4 regions of the Exiguobacterium sp. s89 genome follow, and region 4 is predicted to be linked to each of the others. Evidence: predicted binding sites of a transcription regulator. Region 4 holds the regulator's gene; each other region holds the start of a gene.
The links. Region 4 encodes Rex, which represses fermentation and respiration genes when NADH is low (regulators of the CRP and FNR family bind a similar motif). Its sites were predicted from a motif close to TTGTGAAATATTTCACAA; they were not measured.
Positions count from the first base shown of each region.

Region 1: a site for Rex is predicted at 2,416-2,433, ahead of KNO96_RS02685 (formate/nitrite transporter family protein). Genes of this name have one in related genera too.
Region 2: a site for Rex is predicted at 2,388-2,405, ahead of pflB (formate C-acetyltransferase). Genes of this name have one in related genera too.
Region 3: a site for Rex is predicted at 1,786-1,803, ahead of KNO96_RS10715 (DoxX family membrane protein). Genes of this name have one in related genera too.

Region 1 covers NZ_JACSKS010000001.1:523,960-528,694, forward strand. The annotation lists gene KNO96_RS02680 (anaerobic ribonucleoside triphosphate reductase) at 1-1,333, opposite strand, end outside; gene KNO96_RS02685 (formate/nitrite transporter family protein) at 1,525-2,355, opposite strand; gene tnpB (IS200/IS605 family element RNA-guided endonuclease TnpB) at 2,980-4,071, opposite strand; gene tnpA (IS200/IS605 family transposase) at 4,077-4,475, opposite strand.
Region 2 covers NZ_JACSKS010000004.1:54,483-59,217, reverse strand. The annotation lists gene pflB (formate C-acetyltransferase) at 54-2,288, opposite strand; gene KNO96_RS11675 (hypothetical protein) at 2,662-3,084, shown strand; gene KNO96_RS11670 (DEAD/DEAH box helicase) at 3,138-4,304, shown strand; gene KNO96_RS11665 (hypothetical protein) at 4,301-4,735, shown strand, end outside.
Region 3 covers NZ_JACSKS010000003.1:179,104-183,838, reverse strand. The annotation lists gene KNO96_RS10725 (MFS transporter) at 1-843, shown strand, start outside; gene KNO96_RS10720 (DUF3817 domain-containing protein) at 864-1,160, opposite strand; gene KNO96_RS10715 (DoxX family membrane protein) at 1,242-1,748, opposite strand; gene KNO96_RS10710 (pyridoxamine 5'-phosphate oxidase family protein) at 1,925-2,338, opposite strand; gene KNO96_RS10705 (cold-shock protein) at 2,456-2,656, opposite strand; gene KNO96_RS10700 (glycoside hydrolase family 55 protein) at 2,918-4,516, shown strand; gene KNO96_RS10695 (flavodoxin domain-containing protein) at 4,480-4,735, opposite strand, start outside.
Region 4 covers NZ_JACSKS010000005.1:102,954-107,688, forward strand. The annotation lists gene KNO96_RS12590 (FAD-dependent oxidoreductase) at 1-1,061, opposite strand, end outside; gene KNO96_RS12595 (YesK family protein) at 1,251-1,544, opposite strand; gene tatC (twin-arginine translocase subunit TatC) at 1,671-2,459, opposite strand; gene KNO96_RS12605 (twin-arginine translocase TatA/TatE family subunit) at 2,463-2,657, opposite strand; gene KNO96_RS12610 (redox-sensing transcriptional repressor Rex) at 2,690-3,346, opposite strand; gene KNO96_RS12615 (ABC-F family ATP-binding cassette domain-containing protein) at 3,497-4,735, shown strand, end outside.

The DNA.
Region 1 (4,735 bases), on a different contig from region 4:
ACGCTTCGGCTGCCACACGCATTCGATTGGCTAGATGGGTGACGATGTCGAGACCGATTCGTTCCGCCTCACGCGACTCGGCATGTGTACTACCTGTCAACACCTTCAGCGTTTCGGCGAGCCCGATGAAGCCGAGTGAGAGCGTTCCTTGTTTCAATACGTCTCGGACTTCATCTTGCATATGTAACTGCTCACTTCCACGCCAGACACCTTGTGTGTAGAGGAATCGGAATTCTTCAGCGCGACGCGTGCATTGATAGTCGAAACGTTCGACCAACTGTTCGATGCCGATGTCGATATATCGGTTGAGAATGCGGTAAAAGTCAGTGAGCGACTCCGAGACAAGCGCCATTTTCACTAAGTTGAGTGTGGAGAAGGAAAGATTGCCACGTCCGATTGACGTCTCCTCCCCGTGCCGGTTTCCCATGACCCGAGTGCGGCAGCCCATATACGCCACCTCTGATTCATGCGTCCCATCGTAGTATGACGCGTTGAACGGGGCATCGATGAAAGAAAAGTTCGGGAAAAGCCGTTTGCCCGTGACGCGACACGCTTCACGGAAAAGATCGACGTTCGGATCGTCCTCGTGGAAGTTGATGCCTTCTTTTACTTTAAAGATTTGAATGGGAAAAATCGGGGTCTCTCCATTCCCTAACCCACGTTCCGTGGCACGTAGCAACTCCCGAATGAGGATGCGTCCCCACTTTGAGGTGTCCGTCCCGTAATTGATTGAGACGAAGGGCACTTGCCCGCCACCTCGTGAATGCATCGAGTTCGCATTGTGGATGAACGCTTCACACGCCTGATACGTCGCAGAGTTCGTTTCTTCTTCCGCGAGTTGCTCCAATTGCGCATCGTCCCAGTCAACAGGCAATGATTGGAGTCGGCTCAGTTGGCGCTCATATGTCTTCTCGACATACGGTGCCAAATCGACGTCAAACATCGGGAACGCCTGTCCCCCATGCTGCATATTTTGATTCGCTTGAAGGATGATGGACGCGAGTGCCATGGCGGAGCGAATGTCTTTTGGTGACCGAATCGTTCCATGCCCCGTATGGAATCCATCTTTTAATAATTGACCGAGTGGAATTTGACAACATGTCGTTGAGCCTGTGATGTAATAGTCGGCGTCGTGCACGTATAGATAGTTCTCACTTACGGCCTGTTTTGATCGCTCCGACATTAAATACGTCTGCGACAGTTCTTTAGACACTTCTGAAGAGAGTCGTGCTAATTTCCCGAGCGGGGACTTTCCGTCCACGTTCGCATTTTCCTGCACTAAGTCTTGGTCTGGTAAGACGCAGACGTCCTCATACAACTGCAATAATTTCAAAACCTATCACCTCACTATATATGGATTTTAAACATTTAAAATTGTTTTTAAAATCCTATATATAGATTATGACACGTGTTTTTCTCGATGGTCACGAGTCGATATTGTGACAGTTTACCTGTGCCTTTACGACAAAAAAGAACCTCGTCTTCGATAAGACAAGGCTCTACGTTATATGTGATAAACGTCATTTATTTAGCAGCTTTTACGACTTTTAATTCGACTTCTTCCTCGAGTTCTTGTGCCTCACGGAGACCTTTCGAGTTAAGCCATGTATAGATGGCTCCCATGAAGAGCGCTCCACCGATAATGTTACCGAACGTCGCAGGAATCAAGTTGTGAATCGCACCTGCCATGCTGATCGTCTCAGGGTGTGGGACGACGAGCGTCAAGGCGAACAAGACGAAGTTGGCAATGACGTGGTCGAATCCTGAAGCGAAGAAGACCGCGACAAGAAAGATCATCGAGAAGATTTGAGCGAACTCATTTTTCATTTGTTTCGGTAAGAAAATAGCGAGACAGACCATCCAGTTACAGAAGATGGCGCGGAAGAAAATTTCGACCGTCGTATGATGCATTTTTCCCTCGACGACAGCGAACAACCAGTTGTTCATGCCAAGTTCTTGGATGACGCCAGTCGGTGCTAGTAATAATGCGAAAAGGATGCCCCCGAGTGCGTTCCCAACGAAGCAGAGCAACCAGACGAGCATCGTATCACTGAGCGTCGTATAGCCGCGCAATGTGGACGTCGTAAAATACATCGTATTCCCTGTGAACAACTCGGCTCCCCCATAGATGATCATGACGAGCGCGATCCCGAACGAGAAGCCCCCGATGAGTGTCGTGAACGGAGATTCCGCTAAATACATACCGTTAACGACTTTCAACGTAAAGATTGAAGCAAAGCCGATGAAGATCCCGGCTAACATTGCCCGTAAAAAGTATTCCATTGGACGATAATGAATCATTTGCGAGGAAGCCTGTGCTTTTTTCCGTAATGATTCGAGTGCATGGATTTCCATTGATGCCATGTCACAAACCCTTCTTTCTGAATAGTTAAATAGGAAAGTATCAGTTCTAATATGTGAAATCATTAACAATATAAACTGTACAGTCTCTGTTGACAATCACTTCTAGAAGGAATTGACAGAGTGTTCACATCGTAATCGTTTACATATGGCGGATTTGTGACAAACAAAAATGTTAGTGCAATTTGGAATCTGAAAATCGGGTGATGAAAATACTAATAACAACAGAAAGGGTTTTGTTGGAAAGTGTTAAAAGCTAAATCTACATTCAATTTTAAGATGTTTTCTCTAAGCTTTATTATTGTAATGATCCTTTCTTTCATTCCTCAAATCGGGATTAAAGAAGAGGGGCCCTACACATACTATGGATTTCCAGCCCGCTGGTTAGGGAACTTAGGAGAGGGAGATTACAGCTTTGAACTATTTGGACTGTTGTTTAATTTAGCTCTTCTATATTTTTTATTAATTTTCTTCAAAAAAATGATTGGAGCATGTGAACTACTCGCCACTTATTTGCTTCGCAAATTGAAGTGGGAGCTTCTTGGGAAGACCGCACTTTTACTAGCCACGGTTGTTTACCAAGCTCGTCGGATGGTTCCCACCCTGAAGGAATTCGTTTTAGTTTGCCAACATCAACAGGTTGATGCTCGCATTAATGTCGCGGTCATGATGAGCGCCACACGTACACGTCCATTCGCGTACATCCACTGTTTTCTTCTCGCCTTTTTCGCCGCAGGAAGAGCAGATTTGCGTCGATGCGTACCATTGATCCGCCTTGATGAGCGTCCGTCCGTAGAACTTACACTTGTATTCTAGCTGTCGAACGAACTCATACCAACTGACGTCGGCGATCGATTTGGCGACCTTGTGGTTCTTCATCATGTTGTTCGATTTCAATGTCTCCACGACGATGACTTGGTTCTCGTCAACGATTCGTTTCGACAATTTATGAAGAAAGTCTTTGCGTTGGTTTGCGATTTTCTCGTGTCTCCTGGCGAGAATCAGCCTGGCCTTCTCTCGGTTCTTGCTCCCGATCTTCTTTCGTGACAAAGCGCGCTGCGCCTTCTTGACCTTCTCTTCCGACTTGCGAAGGAAGCGAGGATTGTCAATCTTGTTTGAAACCATCTCGTCATTTGTCATGATGGCGAAGTGTTCAAGGCCGAGATCGATACCGATTTTACTTTTGGCAGGAATCCAATTTTTCTCATCTTGATCGACGAGGATGGAGACGAAGAACTTGCCCGTCTTCGTCATCGAGACCGTCACGGACTTGATGATCCCCTCGAAAGGACGATGTTGGTTGAACTTCACGAAGCCGATCTTAGGGAGTTTCACCTTCCCGTCCTCGATCCGGACGCTACCGTTCTGATTGTTGGTCGTGTAGGAGGCGCGGTCACTGTGCTTCGATTTGAACTTCGGGAAACCGACAGACCTGTCCCGGAAGAAGTTGGCGTATGCCTTGTTCAGATCCATCTGGGCGTTGGCAAGGGACAGACTGTCGACCTCTTTCAAGAAAGGGAATTCGGGCTTGTACTTCGCCGGGGTCGGGAGCTTCTGTTTCGCGTCAGGGTTCAGCTTCGACTCTTCATGCAGCCGGATACGCTCTTCGAGCATCTTGTTGTACACGAAACGGACGCAACCGAACGTCTTTATGAAGTATTCTTGTTGTAGCTTTGTCGGATATAGTCGAAACTTGTACGCCTTCAGCAACGTGATCACTCCTTCCCTTGTTTTTCGATGTATTGCCTGATGACGTCGATCGTCACACCGCCGGTCGTCACGAGGCAGTAGCTTCGAGACCAGAACATTTCTTTCCACAGTCGTCTCTTGACGTGTGGAAAGTCTCGTTTGATCAGTCGGCTGCTGGCGCTCTTGTAGGCGTTCAGAAACTTCGACATCTCTGTGTTCGGGTGGGCTTTGAACAACACATGGACATGATCACCGTCATGATTCCATTCGGTCAGTGTGATATGGTATGACGCGCCGATCCGTTCGAACGTTCGTCTCGCGAACTCCGAGACGTCGTCGTCAATCACCTTGCGTCTATATTTGACTACCAAGACGAGGTGATAATTCAGAAGAAAGACTGAATGTTTATTTGTATCCATTTTCATTGATATATCAGTCCTTTTGATTGGTTACACTGATTATATCAAGCCAATACAATTTTGCCAAGACGGGCGATTCATCTCCCACCTACGCTGGGCTTCGCCCCCAGACGCTTAGAGGAAGGAGAATTCTCGCCTACTATTGTTAAAAGGAAATAATAAAAATGGTTTCGACACCTGAAAATCGGTTGCTCAAAAAATGTTCAGTAAACAGAGCTGCTTCATAAACAGAGGAGCATCGCCCCATCTCGGGACGATGCTCCTCT
Region 2 (4,735 bases), on a different contig from region 4:
ATGACCTCCTAACGAATGAGCGACCTTCCTAACGAAGGCCGCTAAGCCTTTATTTACAACGAACCGTGGAACGTACGGTTGATTACATCAATCTGTTGCTCACGCGTCAATTTGATGAAGTTGACTGCATATCCAGATACGCGGATTGTGAGCTGTGGATACTCTTCTGGATGTTCCATCGCATCAAGGAGTGTTTCACGGTTGAAGACGTTGACGTTCAAATGATGTCCCTTATGCTCTCCACTCATATAACCGTCGAGAAGTGCCGCCAAGTTGAGTTCACGTGCGATTTCTTCTTTTCCGAGTGCTTTCGGTACGATTGAGAACGTGTACGAGATTCCATCCTGTGCGTGCTCAAACGGAAGTTTCGCGACTGATGAAAGTGATGCAGCCGCACCTTTAGTATCTCGTCCATGCATTGGGTTTGCTCCAGGAGCAAACGGTTCACCAGCACGACGACCGTCTGGCGTGTTCCCAGTTTTCTTACCGTAGACGACGTTTGATGTGATCGTGAGTACCGATTGTGTGTGAAGCGCGTCACGGTACGTTTTATGTTTCCGTACTTTTTCCATGAATGACTCGACGAGTTCGACAGCGATCGCATCGACACGGTCATCATTGTTTCCGAATTTCGGGAAGTCTCCTTCTGTTTCGAAGTCGATGATGATTCCTTCTTCGTTACGGACCGGTTTAACGTTCGCGTATTTGATTGCCGAGAGACTGTCGGCCGTTACCGAGAGACCAGCGATTCCACAAGCCATCGTCCGTAAGATTTCTGGATCGTGAAGCGCCATTTCGATTCGTTCATATGCATATTTGTCATGCATGAAGTGAATGACGTTGAGTGTGTTGACGTATAGTTCTGCCAACCAGTCGAGTGTACGGTCGAAATCGGCATATACTTTTTCGTACGTGAGTACATCTTCTGTGTTCATTTCCCAAACCGGGGCAATTTGAGCGCCGTTCTTCTCATCGCGTCCGCCGTTCATGCTATAAAGAAGGGCTTTTGCCATGTTGGCACGCGCACCGAAGAACTGCATTTGTTTCCCGATCTTCATCGGTGATACACAACATGCGATGCCGTAGTCGTCGCCGAATTGTGGCATCATCAAATCATCGTTTTCGTATTGAATGGCCGACGTTTCAATCGACATTTTCGCACAGTATTGTTTAAACCCTTCTGGAAGTTTCGTTGACCAAAGGACAGTCAAGTTCGGTTCCGGAGCTGGTCCAAGGTTTGTGAGTGAATGCAAGAATCGGAACGAGCTCTTCGTGACGTTCGAGCGACCATCTTCACTCATCCCACCGATTGATTCTGTTACCCATGTTGGGTCACCTGAGAATAATTCGTTATAGTCCGGCGTCCGTAAGAATTTGACGATCCGAAGCTTCATGATGAAGTGGTCGACGATTTCTTGGACATCTGATTCCGTCAAACGACCAGACTCGATATCACGCTCTGCGTACACATCAAGGAACGTGGAGACGCGACCGAGTGACATCGCCGCACCATTTTGTTCTTTGATGGCTGCGAGATAGGCCAAGTACACCCATTGATACGCTTCTTGCGTGTTTTCCGCAGGACGACCAAGGTCAAACCCATAAGCCGATCCGAGTTGCTTGAGCTCTTGGAGGGCACGAAGTTGTTCATTCAGCTCTTCCCGCTCGCGGATGTCCGATTCAGATAAGAATCCGCCGCGTTTTGCCAAATCTTTTTTACGTTCTGCCATCAAGAAGTCAATCCCATAGAGAGCGACGCGACGATAGTCCCCGATGATGCGTCCACGACCGTAAGCATCCGGAAGACCTGTGATGATTCCCGACTTACGAGCGGCCCGCATCTCAGGCGTATAGGCATCGAAGACACCTTGGTTATGTGTTTTACGGATTTCTGAGTAAATTTTTGTGATTTCTTCATCTGGTTCGAAACCATATGATTCGAGTGCGGCATCAACCATACGAATACCGCCATTCGGGTGAATCGAACGTTTGAACGGTTCATCCGTTTGAACGCCGACGACTTTTTCTAACTCTTTGTTTAAGTAGCCTGGTCCATGCGACACAATCGTCGATGGTGTGTGTTGATCGACGTCCCAGACGCCTCCACGTTCACGTTCTTCTTTTGTAAGTTCCATCACACGATTCCACAGAACGTTCGTCGCTTCTGTCGGACCTGCTAAGAACGTATCGTTCCCTGTGTATTCATGACGGTTCAAACGGATAAACTCACTGACGTTTACTTCATTCGTCCATTGACCAGGTACAAAACCTGACCATGCGGATTTGATTTCGGTTGCCATGTTGATTCACTCCTCATTCTCGAAAGTAACTGCCTGCTATCTATACTTGAAGTGTACGTGAAAACGTGAACAATATGTTTTACATTATTGTGAAACTTGTAACAATCTTATGAACGTGATAAAACAGCCGTTTTTGAAAGCGTTTTACAAACTGTTATATTCCTTACTTCATAAAGTTTGAAACAGATGAATCCCTGTTAGATAGGGTTTCAATTTCATCTGTACTATTTTGATTGTTCTGTGACTAACTATACAGTTTTTAGAGTGATTTAACTCACATCACTCGGTTAGAACTTGAATTTTCGTGTCGTATCAGACACAATGAAGGCAGAACATTGTATAAGAGGAAGGGGTTCTACTTATGACGTACGAACCATTAACAACAAACAATACCTTTCAAGTCGGCGATCGTATCTCATTGAAGGTCGACGAGGCAGGTGAAAAGCGTGACGGATTTATCACAGAATTTGAAGATGGAGGGTTCTGGATTCGCTTTGACGATGACATCGAAAATGAAGATTTTATCGATTATCGCGACCAACTACTCGCTGCACTTGAGTCGCGTCCAATGAATGTCATCACGACACACCCGGAGCTGAAGCCGTTCGAGCAAATGACGACCGAGTTACAGTATCGTGTCTATCAAGGATTCACGATTGAACAAGTTAAATTGACAGAAAAAGGTGCGGATGCCCACATCCAACTCATTGAGGACGGTCAAACGTTTACACAGACGTTACGTTCTACAATGGAAGATGGTCAGGAGCATGTTCGCTATATTTGACGAGGGAGCGCTTTCGCTTCCTTTGTTTTTGCCTAAAGATAAGGAGACCGATTATGAATTTTACAAAACCTTTTATTAACGAAACGTGGGAACGGATGGGCTTTAACGAGCCGATGCCGGTCCAAAAAGAAGCGTTTCCCCTACTATTAGATGGAAAAGACGTGACAATCGAAGCACCGACGGGAACGGGTAAGACGCTCGCCTATTTACTTCCCGCGATTGAAAAGATTGATCCGTCGAACGATCGTATCCAAGTCGTCATCGTCGCCCCGACTCGTGAACTTGTCATGCAGATTCAACAAGTCGCACAGCGCTTCACTGAAAAAGGCGACGTCCGCATCGGTTCATTCATCGGCGGTGTCGAATTGAAACGCCAAATCGACCGGATCAAGAAAAAGCCGCATTTGATTGTCGGGACACCGGGTCGTCTCGTCGAGTTGATTGACAAGAAAAAACTGAAGCTTCACGAGACACATACCGTTATTTTAGATGAAGCCGACCAAATCATCGACAGCGGTTTGACAGAGGCCGCAGAACGAATCATCAAGCATACTGCGCATGAGCGTCAGCTTGCACTCGTCTCGGCAACACTCACCGATTCACTCAAAGAGTGGTCATCACCATTCATGAACGAGCCGGCTCATATCAAAATCGAACGTGCTGTCAGCGATCAAGTGACATACGGCTATCTGTTGACGACGCGTCGCTACAAACCGGAACTCCTTCGTCGTCTTTCACACGTCGATGGCGTGAAGGCACTCGCCTTCATCAACAACCGTTCGTTCTTGCCACCTCTTCGAGGAGAATTAGAGAAGTTGAAAGTGAACTATCGGATGCTCGACAGCTTGAAAGGAAAACGTGAACGCGTCGAGACGCTCCGTGAATTCCGTAAAGGGGAATACCCGCTCCTCATCACGACCGGCCTCGCGGCACGCGGCCTCGATATTGAGGATGTGACACATGTCGTCCATTTCGACTTACCGGAATCAATCGACGACTTCATTCACCGTTCAGGCCGTACCGCTCGCGGTAGCGCAGCCGGAACCGTCCTTTCCCTTGTGACGACAGACGATCTCCCACACTTGAAATCATTCGCACGTCAGCTCGGTGTCGAGTTAAAAGAACTTGAGATTTATCGTGGCGACGTGATTGAGAAACGGATTGAGGAGAAGCCTCCTGTCGTCAAACGTCCTGAGAACAAGCGAGGACCGCGCCGATGAAAAAAGACCGGAAAGTAATTCCCTTCCCTTTGCTCGTCGAAGAGTCCGAATTGCTTGCCGAACTGAAAAAGTTATATGAGCAAGCGGCTCTTGCGCGAAGCACACAGTGGACGAACTATATTCAAGAGATCGCGTCGGAAGGGACTTGGCATTTAAAAGACGCTGAGCTCTTCCGTGACCTCTTCATCGACTGGGCCGTCTTCTTTGAGACGGACGAGGACGGTATGACGCCCCACGGTCGCTATTTGACTGACCATAAGGGCGACATGTCACCTGCCCTCTATCACGCACTCCGTGGACTTGCTGTCCCGCGTTGCAGCATTTTTGAAGTGACCGAAGACGGTCAGTTAAAAGACTGGGAGTCAAAAGAGACATATGCTGTTCAGTTACCGGAAGAACGTGAGACCGGCGACCTCGTCCTCGGGAAGTTA
Region 3 (4,735 bases), on a different contig from region 4:
TCCCTCATTCAAAGTATCATCTCCATCTCAAGTATCGGTACTCCGCTTCTTGCCGGAGCACTGTTTAAACTCATACCGATTCCAGTGTTTTTATTCAGCTCAGCCCTATTCTTCATGATTGCTGCGTTACTTGCTTCTCGACTCACATTTCATCAGAAAGAGGTTGCTCCAACCGAACAATCCACCTGGGAAGATGTACGGTCCGGTCTGTCTTATTTGAAACAGCAGCGCGTTTTATGGACGGTCGCCGTCCTCGCCGCATTCTTGAACTTCTTTTTCGTCGCGTCAGAAGTGTTGTTCCCGATTGCAGCATTACAAGAGGTCGGTGTGTCCCCGTTCCAGTTCGGACTACTTGAAAGCATGGTTGCCATTGGATTTTTAGTCGCTTCTTTACTTCACGCCTTGCCGTTATTCAACATCAAACATCGCCTATCGACCATGCGATCAGCACTGACCATACTCAGCATTCTATTTGTCGGCCCTGCCATTCCATTATATTTGAACTTCAACGTCATCACGTCGATTTTCTTTTTTGCGATGTTCGCTTTACTGAGCGGTTTCTTCATCGTACGTGTCAATATCCCCATTCAATTGCTCTTACAAACGAATACGGACCCGAACTACTTAGGTCGTGTGATTGGGGTACTCGAATCACTCGCGATGGGGATCACACCAATCGGTTTCATCTTATTCGGAATATTAAGTGATCTTGTGCCAGTCGCTCATCTATATACCGCCTGTATGATTGGTCTACTCTTATGTACTTTCACACTCACCTATCGCATCCGTCACGACATCCAGGCAGAAAAAGCTGCACTTCAGTCAGCCGAACGTGTGTCGTAACGAAAAAGACATCGAACGAATCAGTTCGATGTCTTCTCTGTTGACGGGAGTACCCGTTTTTCTAATAAAAATGGTCCGAATGGGATGACGGATGCCATAACAGCAAGCGTCAAAACTTTGAAGCCCCAACGGAAGCGCCACGCCATGTACACGGCTGCGAGCACGTAAGCAACAAACAAGAAACCGTGCGCTGCGCCGACAATACTGACCGCAAGTGGAATGCCGGCCATATATTTCAGTGGCATCGCGATTAATAGTAACAGCAAGAAGGATACCCCTTCTGTGTAGCCAATCCATTTAAAATGAGTCATAGTCATATGCGTTCTCCTTTATCTCTGTTAGGCTACATCTATCGTAGCCGAAACGTGAGAGGTTTGTCACAGGAGAACATATAAAAGTTACGAGGCTATTTGACGATTTGGTGAACGGTGCAATACTTTCGTTTCAACGAAGTTACGAAGGAACAAGCCGTCGACTCCGATTTTGCCAGCGTTATGACCGGCAACTAAAATCAAGACAGATACGATCAACATCGTCGGGTTCGTGCTGACTGTTCCTGAAAGTAAGAACGCCATGTTCATGACAAGTCCGAAGAATGCTGCACTACGTGTGAGTGCACCGAGTAATAACCCTAGGCCGACCAAAAATTCACCATAAGGAATGAGGACATCGAATAATCCAGCGTTCGGGATTGCAAAGTTTTCTAAGAATGCGGCCCACCATCCTGCGACAGCTGGATGTTCTCCAGTGGCGAGTGACACCGCGTTGTTTAAAAATCCTTCTGTTCCAAAACCACCTGTGATTTTACCCCAACCTGCCGTCAACCAATGATAACCGAGCCATACACGTAATACCGTTAAAATCGCTGTGGCAACATTGTGGTTTTGCCAAAATTTCGTGAACATAATAATTCCTCCCTTTAAGAAGTTAAATAAATGAATAATGTGATTACATTCACAATATATCATCTATGTTCACTTTTTCACATATATAATCTTCCTTGTTCATAATTCGTACATATGTATGCCACAGTCTATTCACATATACAAAAAGACGCCTTCTTTAGGCGTCTCTAAGAGTATTATAAGGTGACTTCTTGGGATGGTTGACCTTTTTTGTTCATCACACGCATTGATTCAGGTTCGATTTTGAGAATGATGAGTTTTGGATCATCCGGTCCATCGAACCATCCTTCAAGTTTGTCATTCCATACTTTTTCTTTCATCGATTCATCATCTGACACCGTTGCTTTTCCTAAGATTTCTAGGTACGTGTCGCCGACTCCATCTCCATCGTAACCAATTAAAATATGAGTATATGGATTTCTCTCTAATTCCTCTACCTTATCTGTATCGTTTGAAGTTGCTGTATAGAGCGTGAAATCTTCATGGAAAAATGTCATATATCGACTGTGCGGTTTTACTTTATATACAGTCGCCATTGTACCTACATTACTTGAGTCTAATATTTTTAATGCTGTTTCTTTTGCACTCATTCCGAATTCCTCCTTCACGATTTGTCGCTCGTATACTGTTCCCTCAAACCATATGGTTAAACACAAAAAAACCTGCTCGCCGATGCGAGCAGGTATCATATTCCTTAGAAAGGAAGATTAGATTTTTTCAACGTTAGAAGCTTGTGGTCCACGAGCTCCGTCTGTGATTTCGAAAGTTACTTCTTGGCCTTCTTCAAGTGTTTTGAAGCCGTCGCCTTGGATTGCTGAGAAGTGTACGAATACGTCGTCTCCGCCTTCCATTTCGATGAAGCCGTAACCTTTTTCTGAGTTAAACCATTTTACTTTACCTGTGTTCATGAATGAACCCTCCTGAAATAAACGCTATGCGTTATAGTAGTGCCTTACTAGAAAAAACTTGACCAAAAAAAATACAAGCCTCTGGAATTATCTAATGAAAAATAATCCCAAGCACTTGTGAATTATGATTCCAGCTATTCTTAATTAAGCACATATTGAATATAACATGGTTAGATGCTTCTGTCTAGTAAATACTTCTGATTGCTAAAAATAAGTCGAAACGGGTACACCCTAGAGAAGATGACACTAGGGGGATCTATTATGAAAAATTCAAATGATCAACAGTCAATCGCATCGATGATTGCTGCTTATTCCGACTGGTCTGAAGAAGAATTAATTCATCAAACACTCAAGTGGCATCATACCACGAGTAAAACAACTTATCCAGCAATGAGCCAAACATACGCTTGTCGAATCCCATTAACGGAGCGAGTTTCGCCTGTCCGGACGTCTCTTCCGCTTGAACAGATCGATGGAGTGGTTCGTCCCGTTTGGATGCGCCGACTCGATGCGGAATATTTGAATCTGATGCATATGACAAAATCACGTGTCGATGTGACGAACTATGGGGCTGTTGGAGATGGCAAGACGGACTGCACCCTCGCCTTTCGTCTCGCCCTCCGCTCTAATCGCCGTGTCTATGTGCCACCAGGTGTATATATCGTTCGAGGAATTCGCCTTCCTTCTAGTTGTACACTTGAAGGTGCCGGACAAGACGTCACAATCCTCAAATTATCCGATCGGGCTCCGAAGCATCGCCGTCTTTTACGAAATACGACCCCATTCGCCGGCAATCATCATATCGAGGTATCCCATCTTACACTTGATTGGAACGTTGATCGTTTAGGTGACGTGAAACGAACGACAAGCGGTGACACGACATCGAGCGCTTTGACATTCGCGCACGTGACGTATGGATGGGTGCATCATGTGACGGCTAAAAATGCCGGGCTCCATGCGTTTGACATTACGTCCCCGCACTATCACTACCTAGGTGACGGACTTCGTGCGGCAAACGGAAGTCGGTATATCCATCTCAATCAACTCGAAGCAACGAATTATGGGGACGATGGGATCACAACACATCATAGTGATGCCATCTACATCACTAACTGTTATTGTCATCACCCCCATGGCCGAACGCACGCTTTAGGATTCTCAAACTCAAACGGCATTGAAATTGATGACGGTTCGCGTCACGTCACGCTTGTTCACAACAGAACGGAAGGCTGTTTTGGAGGTATCGAAGTAAAAGCGCATGGAACCTCGTCAGCCGCACACGACGTCCATATCTTCGGACATCTCTCCGTTCACGACAATCGTTCGTTCAACTTCCGCCACATCGGTCATCATTTGGCAGACGATCCGGATTCCGCGACTGCACGCTTCCTGTCCGGTACAAATTTGGTATCCATCGAGCCAGTCCGAAGCCCGCTTTATGCAAAATCCTCGCCACGGAGTCTGGTCGTTTCCGCATATCAAGATGTCTTCATCCATGGTTTGACTGCCATCGGCGACCCGACCTACGACTATGAACAGCATCCAGCACTTGCGATTCAATATAAGTCAAGACGTGTACAGTTGAAACGAATTTCCGTTCGCGGGTTTACCACAGCCCGAGCCGACCTCGAGCTGTTTGGAGGGGAGAACCGCACCGACGAAGTGACTATCGAAAACTTACGATGCCATGAATCTGCGCCAATCGCTTTAAAAATAGGACGTCAGCTGGAGAAAATCGCACTTCATCAAATCGAAGGACAGAAAAAAAGTGGAGATGCTCTCATCTCCACGAAAAGTCCGATTGATGTGCAGGACATACTCGCTTACGGATTCTCAGACCGGGTACGTTCGGACGTTTGAGCCGCCTCCACGAGCCGGTCCAATTTGTCGTCATCGAGTTCAAGCGAGCTTTCTTTCTGCTTTGCCATCATTCGGACGATTGCTTTGTCTAAAAAACCCATTCGTTCAAAGTCATAACCACTGCCAACGACCTCGACAAAATAGGCATGCTCGCGGAGTGATTCACGGTACGCCTCTTCTAACTCACGAATCCGCTCTGATTCTGTCGGTGTCCCGGCA
Region 4 (4,735 bases):
CTTTCCACTTCGAGTCCAAAGAGCGCTGCCGCTTCTTCCGTCAAACCAGAAGACGCGATATTCCAGTCATAGAGTCGAAGTCCTGACGTTCCTTGTGTCCCTTGGTAGCGGACGCGTGGTTGCATCATGTTCTCCGCAATGAGCGTTCCCATGCGGACAGCGTTCGTCGCAAGTGGGATATAGGCGTGTGTGCGTGCCGGGTTGTAGTAGACGGCACAGCTGTCCCCCGCCGCAAAGATATCCGGGTTGCTCGTGCGCATGTATTCATCGACGATGATGGCGCCGTTCCCGAGCATGTCGACCTGTCCTTCTAGGAGTCCTGTATTCGGACGGAATCCGACGCACAAGATGACGAGATCCGCTTCGAATTCACCTTTGTCTGTCACGACATGTGTGACGTTCCCATCTGTTCCACGGAACGCTTCAACCGTCTGACCGAGTTCAAGATCGATCCCGCGACTGGTCATGTCCGCTTCTAATGGATCTGTGAACGACTTATCGAGATATTTGTTCAAGATGCGGTCGGCACTATCGATAAATGTGACATGTTTTCCGTATGCTTCGAACGCTTCGACGAGTTCGACCCCGATATAGCCCGCCCCGATGACGGCAATCTTCGTCGCATCCGTCGCACGCTCGATAATGCGTTGGGCATGCGCGTAGTTTTTACAGAGCTCGATTCCATTCATTTCGATTCCTGGGAGCGTTGGGACGATCGGCCATGAACCCGTCGTGACAATCAAACGGTCATACGTGTCATGCACGTCTTCCCCGGTTTCAAGATTTTTGGCGTGGACCGTCTTCGCTTCGGTGTCAATCGACAAGACGTCATGTTTCATGCGCATCGTCGCACCGAGTTCTTCAAGTTCACGTGGAGAGGAGTAGAACAACTCTTCCGCACGTTGGACGACCCCACCGACGTGGAGCGCAATCCCACACGAGAGGAAGCTGACGTTGTCGTTCCGCTCGTAAACGGTGATTTCGAGATTGTCGTGCTTGGCAAGTAATCCTTTAACAGCTGCTGTTCCTGCGTGTGTACATCCGATGACTGCGATTTTCATATGATTGTCTCTCCTTTAGGTGTTAGGCAAGTTAGCGTTTGTGATAAAAATCACATTCACTTTCTGAACTTAGTGTACTATTTCACAAGAAGGTTTGACAATCCTTTTGCTCACTATTTCACGTAAAAGTGTCTAAAATTTGAACTCCATGCGTGACAACAAAACCGTCCCGCAACCGGAACGGTTCACTTACGAATTCGTCGTGCGTCGTGCTTTGATCCAGTGATAGATGACGACGCCGATATAGGTGACAAGACCGATCACGTATAAACTGAAGCCGATCATGCTCCAGCCCAGACCATCCCATCCGCGAACAAAGACGAGACCAATCAAGATCAGCGTGTATCCTACCACGAGCAGCATCAACGAAAAGACGAGTCTTCGCTTAAATTTCGACTTCAAAAAGTTCAGCATGGCAATCAATAAAATCGTCGTCAACACACCGATGATGATGATTGCATCCCCGTAGTACTCCCAAATCATCGCTTCTCCCCCTGGCATCCAACTGAGTAGCTTTATTTTATCATGTCAGTCATGTGTTTTCGTGTTGTTGAAAAACGTTCGTTACCAAAAATCAAAAAAGCACCGTCTCCCTGGAAGGAACGATGCTCATTTCTCATTCATCTGTTTCATTAAATCCATCTGTTCTTGCACCATCGCTTCTTTCTCCCGGCGCAGCACCCCTTTATAGGTGATACGTGAAATCGATAAGCTGATCTCATATAGGAAGAAGAGCGGTAGTGACACCATGAGGTGCGACGTCAAGTCCGGTGGTGTGATGAACGCCGCGACCACGAATAGCGCAAAGTACGCGTACTTTCGAATCTTCGATAAGAAGTACGGGGTCACGACACCGATCCGGGTGAGGAACATCGTCACGACCGGTAATTGGAATAATAGACCGAACGGAATTGTCAGCTGCAACAAGAACGCGAAGTAATTATTGGCCCCGATGAGTTGTTCGAGTCCGAGGTCTTGCCCGAGGTCCGTCGAGATATCGAGGACGAGCGGGAACAACCAATAGTAGGCGAACGCAAGACCAATCAAGAACAATCCGAAGATGATCGGGATATAGGCAAGCGTGCCTTTCCGCTCATTCGGATGCAGACCGGGTGCGACAAACGCCCACACTTGATACAGTAGGAATGGGCTCGCCGCAATCAGGCCGATGACGAGCGCCAAGTTCAAGTAAATCATGAGTGGGTCCGCGACCCCAAAGGCGTTCAGTTCGAGCCCACGTTCGATGAGATCTTCTTGCAAGTACGCGAGTACATATTTGACACTCGGCAAAGCCATCAAAAAGAAGGCAAAGACGACAAATGCAGATAGCATCAGTCGTCTCCGCAGCTCTGTCAAGTGATCGGTGAGTTCCCGCTCTTGATCAGGTTGATGATTCATGGCTTACTGCTCTTTCTTTTCGATAGCTTTCTTGTCGTTCTTGTCGTTCTCGTCGTGCTCGTTCATCATGCCGTTCGTTGCATTTTTGAACTCACGAAGCGTCTGCCCGGCCGCGCGACCAAACTCCGGTAATTTCTTCGGTCCGAAGAGAATGAGTGCGATGATGGCGATGACAAATAGACTCACCCCACCTGGCATCCCGACGACGAGTGATGATGCTAGTAATTCCATTATTGATGGACCCCCTCAGCGGTTGGATAGTGTTGCATAAAGTAAATGAGTGACTGCAGCTCAATCGACAAATCGATGTGATGGACGCGAACGGTGTCCGGTACAGTGAGTCGTGCCGGTGTGAAGTTCAAGATACCCTTGATGCCGAATCGCACCAAGTCGTCTGCGACGGGCTGCGCATAGGCAGAAGGTACCGTCAAAATGGCGACGTCGATCTTGTTTTGCTTCATAATCTGTTCCATCTCATCGACGTGATGAATTGGGACGCCTGACATCGTCGTGCCGACTTTTGTCTCGTCTGCGTCGAACCCGACGACGATATGTGTGTTATTGTTTTTAAGGAAGTTATAGTTGACGAATGCCGTCCCAAGGTGACCGACCCCGACCAAGGCGACATTCGTAATCTCGTCTTGATTCAGTGTCTTTCGGAAAAAGTCTAACAGATACTGCACGTTATAGCCATATCCCTTTTTACCGAGCGCACCGAAGTACGAGAAATCACGGCGAATCGTAGCCGAATCGACCTTGACCGCCTCACTCAGTTCTGCTGAAGAGACACGTTGTTTCCCTGACGCATGCAGGCTTTGAATAAATCGATAGTATAGTGGCAACCGTTTGGCTGTCGCTTGTGGAATCTTTGGTTCGTTTTGACTCAACGGAAAGAGCCTCCTTTTTACGACACGTTACAAACGAATCTGAATTTCATACACCTTGATTGTAAACGAATTCACATGACCACTCAACGAATATACCTAAAATCGCTGAAAAATACAGTATACTAAATAGAGAGAAAGGGGTTTTTTCACTTGATCCTACTGCAAGTCAACAACTTATCCAAATCCTTCGGCGTCGAGCCGATTTTAGAAAACGTAAAACTCGAAATCCAGGAAGGTGAACGTGTCGCCCTCGTCGGTCGGAACGGTGCCGGTAAGTCCACACTTTTGAAAGTCATCGCTGGTGAATACAACTATGATTCCGGGGACATCATGAAGCCAAAAGACGTCACCATCGGCTATCTCGCCCAAGACTCAGGGCTCGAATCCGACGAGACAATCTGGAACGAGATGCTCACCGTCTTCACGGACTTGATCGAGCAGGAGAAGACGCTCCGTCGCATGGAAGCCGACATGGGATCCGAACGAATCCTAAATGACGCCGCTGCGTACGAACGTCTCCTCTCTTCTTACGATGAAGAGCAGCATACGTTCAAAGAGCGTGGCGGTTACCAGTATGAAGCGACCATCCGCTCGGTCCTCCATGGGATGCGCTTCTATCCGGATGACTTCGAACGTCGCATCGACACGCTATCCGGGGGACAACGGACGCGTCTCGCCTTGGCGAAGATGCTCCTTCAAAGTCCTGACCTGCTCATCTTGGATGAGCCGACGAACCATTTGGACATCGAGACGCTCGCCTGGCTCGAGAAGTACTTGGGCGGCTATAAAGGAGCTGTCCTCATCGTCTCCCACGACCGGTACTTCCTCGACCGTGTCGTTTCGGTCGTCTATGAGCTGTCACGTCATCGGAGCCGTCGCTTCGTCGGGAACTACACGAAGTATCTCGAACAGAAGGCCGCCATTTACGAGCAAGAGAAGAAGCAGTTCGAGTCGCAGCAAGAAGAGATTGCCAAGATGCAGGATTTCATTCAGCGAAACATCGCCCGAGCGACGACGACGAAGCGTGCACAAAGCGTGCGGAAGCGTCTCGAGAAAGTCGACCGACTCGATGCCCCGGACGGTGACGAACGCAGCGCCGTCCTCTCGTTCTCCATCAAACGCCAGAGCGGGAACGATGTGTTGAGCGCGAGCGACCTCGCCATCGGGTACGAAGAACCAATCGCCCAGCATCTCCGCTTCCAACTGCAACGCGGTGAATCCGTCGCCCTCGTCGGTCCGAACGGGGTCGGGAAGTCGACATTACTCAAAGTATTGACGAAACAACAAACCGCCCTCACCGGTGAGATCCGTTACGGGACGGGCGTCGAAATCGGTTACTACGACCAGGAGCAACAGAACTTGTCTGACACAAACCGCGTCATCGATGAG